Regions from separate parts of the Bradyrhizobium sp. UFLA06-24 genome, predicted to be linked through region 1. Evidence: predicted binding sites of a transcription regulator. Region 1 holds the regulator's gene; the other holds the start of a gene.
The links. Region 1 encodes LexA, which represses DNA repair genes until DNA is damaged. Its sites were predicted from a motif close to TGTTCNNNNTGTGTTCNG; they were not measured.
Positions count from the first base shown of each region.

Region 1 (3,984 bases):
TGATTGTGGTCACGCGCTGGGTGGCGGCATTGCCAGGCGCGGTCGGCCATGTCGCCGCCTTCGGTACTGCGCCGCTGGTTGCTGCGAGCCTCGGCCTCGTCCTGATGGGCCTGCTGCGCACGCCGCTGCGCTGGTCGGGTGCGCTCGTGCTCGTGGCGGCAACGATCTGGGCCCTGTCGGTTCGGCAGCCCGACATTCTCGTTGCCGGTAACGGCCAGAACGTCGCGGTGCGGGGCAGGGACGGGCAGCTGCATCTGATCAGGACGAACAAGGACGCTTTTCTGCTCAAGGAGTGGCTCGCGGCCGACGCTGACCCGCGCGATGCCGGCAGTGCCGCGCTCGGTGACGGGGTGTCGTGCGACGAGTCCGGTTGCGTGGCGCCACTCGCCGATGGTCGCATGATCGCGCTGGCGCTGCACAGCGATGCGCTGGCCGATGATTGCACTCGGGCCGCGCTGGTGGTGACATCAAGGCCGGCACCGCCGGATTGCGCCGCGATGGTGGTCGATCGGCCGCGTCTTGCGCGACAAGGCGCGTTGGCGCTGACGCAGCGCGGCGACGGTTTCGCGGTCCAGTCGGTAAGGGCGAGGGGCGCAAACCGCCCCTGGTCGCCGGCGGCAGCCGGCGAAGGAGATTTCGAACTGACCCTCATGCCACGGTCGGCGGCGCCACGCGCTCGGGACGCAACTCCGTCGGAGGCCGACTTCCAGGCCGAGGACTAAAACCGGTCTTTCAGCCGATCGGCAGACGCGGCGGTGTCGGACGACTGTCGGCGATGATCTGCGGCTTGTGCTCGCGCTCGCCGAGCGGCTGGGTCACGGGCAGTTGCAGAACGGTGGCGCGCTGGCCTTCGACGAGCTGGGTCACCAAGACATATTTGCCATCGGGGAATTCGATCGCGTCGTGATGACGATCGGGAACGTGCGGATCGATCTTGCCGAACTTGCCGACGCGCGAGTTGACGGTGCGCGTCCAGATCCACCTGTTGTCGTAGCGGACGTTATCGGCGAAGGCGAGCTCCGTTCCCGGCAGCAGGCAGACCGCGACGGACATGTCGGCTTCGGAGGCGAAGCCGCGTGTCGAGGTGCCGCGGAATGTTGTCGTGACGATCGTCTCGCCGACTTCTGCGGGACGCGTTGCGACGGCATGCAGGCTATAGTCACACATCGGGTGCTCCTCTATCAGGATAGCAACCCGCGCCTCTGTCCTGGAGGCACAGGCCTCTATCAGAGTGTAAGTCTGCGAGGCTCTGCTTGGTTGTAGGCAAATCTGCGGCTTGGGTCCGCTGGCGATAATCACAATATCTTTCCCGAACGCCTAGGAACAAAGCCTGCTCCGGTGCATTCGGCGGACCTTCTGCATCAATATCCGCAGCATCAATGTCCGGCCGGTGCCGACCAGCCCGAATATGGCCAGGCCGACTGCTGGACGGAGTTGAGGGCGTTGCGGGATTGCTGGCTTGTCGCTTGCTGCGCCTTGCGGAGGTGATGCTGCGGTTGCGCGGCGAAGGCATTCGGCGCTGACGCGGCGATCAGCGCGGTCGTGACGGTGCTCAGGATGATCTTGCGCATGGTGGTCTCCTCGGTCTCAAGGCCTTTGAAGCAATGAAGGCTTCGCTTCGTTGCAGCCTGCCGAGGATTTAGCGCTGGAGAGATGGCCGGATAATCTGTGCAAAACCAGAAAGACTATACAGCCGGAGCGGACAATCGTCCGCTCCATCGTTTGCTCGCGCGAGAGCGCTTAGTACTTCCGGTACAGCCCGATCAACTTGCCCTGGATCTTCACCCGGTTGGGCGGGAGGATCCGGACTTCATAGGCGGCATTCGCCGGCTCGAGCGCAATGGAGGCGCCGCGGCGGCGGAAGCGCTTCAGGGTGGCTTCCTCGTCGTCGATCAGCGCGACCACGATATCGCCGGTGTCGCAACTCTCGTTGCGTTGGATCAGCGCCATGTCGCCGTCGAGAATGCCGGCATCGACCATCGAATCGCCGCGCACTTCGAGTGCGTAGTGCTCGCCTGCGCCGAGCATGTCCGGCGGGACGCTGATGGTGTGGCTGCGGGTCTGCAGCGCCTCGATCGGCGTACCAGCCGCGATGCGGCCCATCACCGGCACTGCGACGGGGCGCTCGCCCTCGTCGGCGGGCGGGCTCGATGTCGTGCGCACCTTGCCGAGATTGCCCTCGATCACGCTCGGGGTGAAGCCGCGGCGGTTGCCGGCGGCGGCCTGGAGCTCGGGCAGCTTGATCACTTCGATCGCGCGGGCGCGGTTCGGCAGGCGGCGGATGAAGCCACGCTCCTCGAGCGCGGTGATCAGGCGGTGGATGCCCGACTTCGAACGCAGATCGAGCGCGTCCTTCATCTCGTCGAAGGAGGGCGGCACGCCGCTTTCCTTCAGCCGCTCGCTGATGAACCGCAGGAGCTCGTATTGTTTGCGCGTTAACATCTCGACCAAAATCCCCCTGACGATGTCGTTCGATTCCGAGACGCTGAAGTCAGCGACAAGCCGTTACATGCTCGAAACAAATCATGAACGGACACTATATGTTCGATACATGTTCCGCAACTGCTTAATTTACCGTGAACGCGACAAAGTTCGCGGAACGGTTGCGAACTCTGTGTTCAAACAGGCAGTCGCAGCACCTCGCAAGGCGCTCCCGCTTCGGCCTTGGGCGCGAACGGCGGGCGCACGAGAAGTGCCTGTGCCGCAGCGAGATTCGCAAGCAGCGAGGAGTCTTGATGATCGACGGGAACGGCGATGAGCGTGCCATCGTCGCGTACTTCGAGACGCGCGCGGAGGTAATCCTCGCGCTGGTCGTTGGCGCGGACATCGCGCCCGAGCACCGCGCGTTCACGGCAGTGATGAACCAGCGAATGGCCTGAGAGCGCGCGAATCAGCGGCACCATGAACAGGAAACCGCACACGTAGGATGACACGGGATTGCCAGGCAGGCCGATCACGCGCATGGCCCCGAGCCGCCCGTGCATCATCGGCTTTCCCGGCCGCATCGCGATCTTCCAGAACGCCATCGAGGTGCCTTCGTCCTGGAGCGCCTGCTGCACCAGATCGTGGTCGCCGACCGAGGCGCCGCCGGTCGTGATCAGGATGTCGGCGCCGGACTGGCGCGCGCGGCGGATGCCCGCGGTGGTGGCTTCGAGCGTATCGGCGGCGACGCCAAGGTCGATTGTGTCGGCGCCCTCGCTGCGGGCGAGCGCGTGCAGGGCATAGCCGTTGGAATAGACGATCTGGCCATGACCGGGGGTGGTGCCCGGCATCACCAGCTCGTCGCCGGTGGCGAGGATCGCGACCTTCGGACGGCGGCGAACGGGAAGCTGCGGGTGGTTCATGCCGGCTGCGAGCGCGAGCCCGCGATCGGTCAATCGGGTCCCCTGACGGAGCAGCACGTCGCCTTCGTGAAAGTCGATGCCTGCGGGGCGGATGTGCCGGCCGCGAGTCGCAGCCTCTTTGATCGTGACGCGCTTGCCGTCTGTGACCGTGTCCTCCTGGATGACGACGGCGTCCGCGCCATCGGGAACGACGCCGCCGGTGAAGATTCGTACCGCTTCACCAGCGCCGACAGCTCCCGCGAAGGGCCGTCCGGCCGCGACCTCTCCAATGACGGTGAGCTGCGCGTCCACCCTTGCCGCGTCTGCCGCGCGGACGGCATAGCCATCCATCGCTGACATCGCTTGCGGCGGTTGCGTGCGCCGCGCCGCGACATCGCGCGCAAGCACGCGATGGAAGGCCTCATCGAGGGCAATCATTTCTTCCGGCAGCGGCTCCGCGCCGCCAAGCACCGCGGCGAGCGCGTCGGAAACCGGCATGAGGGCCACGGGTGAAAGCTCCTGCTTGGGCGAGGCAATGATCACGTTGCGGCAAGCGTTCTAGCCGAGAGCGCGCCGCGAGGCAAAATGGTAAGCGGGCGCTGACGTGAGCTACTTCTGCATCAACAGCCGCACCAGCTCGGCCTGCCGGCTGACGCCGGTC
Region 1 covers NZ_JADFUE010000031.1:19,179-23,162, forward strand. The annotation lists gene IF809_RS23395 (ComEC/Rec2 family competence protein) at 1-722, shown strand, start outside; gene IF809_RS23400 (hypothetical protein) at 733-1,167, opposite strand; gene IF809_RS23405 (hypothetical protein) at 1,377-1,571, opposite strand; gene lexA (transcriptional repressor LexA) at 1,741-2,442, opposite strand; gene IF809_RS23415 (molybdopterin molybdotransferase MoeA) at 2,619-3,830, opposite strand.

Region 2 (3,984 bases), on a different contig from region 1:
AAGTCTCGATCTGAGTAATTGTGGGTCCAATCATGTTGACCGCTGCAGCGATCAATGAAAATGAGAGTTTTCTGGTGTCGCGGTGCTCCACATCGGGCGTTAGCGCATTCCTGCGATAGCGGTCGTAGGCGAGAGAATTTTTGCCAAACAAGGCGGAGTAAAAAAACTTGCGCCTGACGGCGACGAAAGTCCGATGCCCGTGTCCATATTTAGCGGTGCAGTTCTCCGCTCGAGCATCCGCTCCGTCTGATGCCAGCGGTTGCCGCAGACGAGACGGCTTCATTGATCAGTGAAATCCGGCGGTCGGCCGACAAATCGTGGCGCACGACGCTAGATGCGGTTGTCCTGATCTGAGTATACGCACGGAGGAATTGCTGAGACGCCGCCTGTTTTAGCCGCTACCTTCGTCGCTTGGGGAGATATGGAAGACCACAAGGGAGGCCTTCTTCGGCCGGTGCCGCAAAGTGCGGTGGAGGCTGAAAAGACAATCTTTTTGCAGGAGCCCACCCAATCGCGAAAATTTTCCACGAACCGGCCTCGCAAGCGCTGATCATCACCGTGGAAACGCGTCTGATGGGCCGAGGCGGCGGCTTGTTGCTCCCGGTGGATTGCGTTGCTTCAATCCTTGTCGTCTCCGAGGAAGCGCAGGTCAGCAGATAATCGTTCGCCGCCTTCTGATCGTCGCCCGAACAAAGGAGCCGATTGGCCGCCGGCAGGGCACTCACAGCGGTGAGCGAGTAAGCAGTACCTGCTCTCCATTGTCCCCCACGTCCTCTATACAAGCCTTATTGCCGGCCTGGTCGGCGTGTTCTACTGGGGGCTTCCCGGACTCTGACACCATTGATTGGTGTGCTATTCCCGGAAGTGGTGCCAGTCACTGTCTTCATCGCCTCCGCAATCATGGGCGTCCTTAGGCGCCACCGCGGATTGGATGCTCGAAGATGATCGTTGTTGGAGAGCGGGCATAACACCTTACGTTGCGCCCGGGCACCGTTTGAACTTGCGACCTGACCCGCATGGACATGGATCGTTGCGACCGATCTTGCGGCGTCCTACTGGGAGCGCCCCTGGTATCAATCGACGGGCATTTGGCGGCGGGGCTAGCCTTTTGAGATGAACGCGGCCCGCCGCGATGGCTTCCACGACTTCAGCGCGCTCCTCAACCATCGCCCGCTGATCGGGTGTGCCACCATATTCCGCTAACGCGCGCACTTCCCTTCGTGCCTCTGCGAAGTCCTGGCACCAAGCCAAAACAATCGCGTAGTGGCTACGGATGGGCACTATCATATCAGTCAGTTGGAAAGCCGCGAGCAACGGGAGCACGTGCTGTTCCATCGTCTGGCGTGCGCCGACGGGATCGGTCATGATCTGGAGGAAGTCGTCTACCGCCTCCTGACCTGTACCAGCGGTGGAACGGCCTGCGTTTGCCAGGACGTAGAATTTGAGCGCATGTAGGGGCGGGAAACTGAGCGGCGCTCGGTTTGGCCGCAGCCTGCGGCTGCCCCCTGGTGACGGTTTCTGGGTCTCGGCGCCATCGTCGCCGACGCGAATGATCACGTCCGGATGGAAAGGACAAACAATCGTGGCACGCGTCGTCAACAAGGCGTAGCGCACAGCTGATTGGAGATTAGGGCTCGAGCTCGTGGATCAACACTTCTTCGATAGTGGCAGAATCTAACCGCTTTTTTGACAGTCTGCGGCCCTTGGTTGGTGTTGCGGCTGCGCATTCGCAGACTGTGAACAACGTGTGGCCTGCGGATTTTCCGCATGGGAAGATGATGTTTTTCCCGTATGGTGATTGTCAACGTCCGCAAGAGGAAGGGGGCGGTCCCCCGCGAAGAGCACCGCCCCAAACCGACCCTCTACGGATCGTTCACCTTGGAAGCCGCCGCACCCTAACGGGTCGGCGGCGACCATAGGCAGAGCCGCGCGGACCACTGCCTAGCCGACACTATAGCTGGCTTCAGTTGTGGAGCCGGGGCGTTGCGAGCGAATTGCGCCAACTCGTCAACACCTTTTCCTTTTCGGTGGAAGGCCTCTCTTTTTAGTGGCGACTGGCTGACGGGTGCGCCTGGAAGGCCGACGATTCTTCATGTCCCATCCGCGTCAACGGCACGATACAGCGCTCGGGCCCTCGCTTGCGCGTCGAGCTAAATCAAGGGAGCGTTAACCATTTAACCCGATGATCAATAATGAGTTATTCGTATGTTCTTGCTTTGTTCTAATTGCATGCTACGCTCTGCTGACGCTTTTGTCCCCGAAAAGCGTTGGCTTCTCAAAATGGTGGACTTCGATTCTGCGGATTCGACGCCGCGGCAGGGGGTAGCTAGGGTTGGACGATGAACCTTCTCGCAAGAATGAATGACGGGCCGGCCGTACGGTCAATCTCGCCGTGCAGGGAGTTGGGTGCGTACGAAGCGCTGTGGCTCGAGAAGGGGGCCACCTTCAAAACGATCGCGGACAAGTTCGCTTCAGATCCGACTGCTGTGCCCTCCGACTTCGTTTCAGGGGCTGTAGCAGACGCTCGCGCATCCGAGGTCTTAGCGGCGCTTAAGAGGGCGGGCGTGTCTAGATTTGGCACGCGACTGAATCTCACGGGCAACTATCCACCGAAGCTGCGGGATGCGAGGCATCCGGTAGAGATGCTTTACTTCCAAGGCGCTTGGGAGCTCGTCGAGACCCGATGCGTTGCCGTCGTGGGCAGCCGCAATCCAAGCGAAACCGGGAAGTTGCGTGCGGGAAAGTTGTCACGTGCGTTGGTCGAGCGCGGCTTCACCGTCGTGTCGGGACTCGCGACGGGCATCGACACCGCAGCTCATACGGCAGCGATCGAAGCGAAGGGCCATACCATCGCGGTGATCGGCACACCGATCGGGGCCTACTACCCAAAAGAGAACCAGGCGCTTCAGCGAAGGATCGCGGAAGAGCATTTGCTGATCTCGCAGGTGCCGGTGTTGCGGTACGCAAGCCAGCACGTCCCGCAGAACAAGCTATTTTTCCCTGAGCGAAACGTCACGATGAGTGCTCTCACGGAGGGCACGATCATCGTGGAGGCCAGCGACGCGAGCGGGACGCTCACACAGGCGCGTGCCGCTCTTCAGCAGGGGCGCAAGCTTTTCATCCTCGATTCTTGTTTCAAGCGGGACGATATCACTTGGCCGGCGACCTTCGAGAAGCGGGGCGCGATCCGCGTCCGTGACTTCGCCGACATCTGGGGCGCGTTGGGTGATGGTCGGCCTGCTTCAGCAAATTGATGAAACCAACCGGCGAGATCACTGGTACCTCGACGAGGGTGACGATTGTCATTACCTCTACGAATACACGGCCGGTAAAGGTTGGCAGGGTGGCGACACCAATCAGCTGATTCACAATCTTCAGAAGAAGCGTAACGATGGCGGCTACCACTACAAAGCTCCGGCGATTGCCAGATGCGCTCGCGACCTGTCTGCGGTTTTGAACGCCGAATGGCTGGCCCAGGCCACGATCGTTCCGATGCCGCCATCGAAGGTGAAGACCGATCCTGCTTACGATGATCGGATGGTGCAGGTTTGCAGAGGAATCCGCGCCCCGGCGCCGCCAGACGTCCGGGAACTAATCGAGCAGATCGCCTCTACCGACACGTTCAAGGGCGGCAACCGGAAGGCACCGGCCGAACTCAAACAGAACTACAGGATCGCTGAAAACCATCTGCAAAACCTGCGTGGTATTGTCGGCATCTTCGACGACGTCCTCACGACAGGCTCCCATTTCAAGGCCATCAAGGAGATGATTTTGGAGCGCGCGCCACAGACGCGCGTGATCGGTCTTTTCGTCGCCAGGCGCGCGATTCCAAATCCGTTTGGCGAGGTTTCGATCGATGAGTTGTTGAGATAGGAGGCTGGGCTCATGACGGGTCAACGCGCACAACACGAACTGATTGACTGCTACGACTGCGGCAGCGGTGTCTCGTTTTCGGCCTTGGCTTGTCCTCACTGCGGCTCGCGT
Region 2 covers NZ_JADFUE010000032.1:28,839-32,822, reverse strand. The annotation lists gene IF809_RS23845 (SEC-C metal-binding domain-containing protein) at 973-1,167, opposite strand; gene IF809_RS23840 (DNA-processing protein DprA) at 2,340-3,254, shown strand; gene IF809_RS23835 (hypothetical protein) at 3,229-3,873, shown strand; gene IF809_RS23830 (hypothetical protein) at 3,886-3,984, shown strand, end outside.
Region 2: the regulator LexA is predicted to act here: its motif matches at 2,207-2,224, upstream of IF809_RS23840 (DNA-processing protein DprA).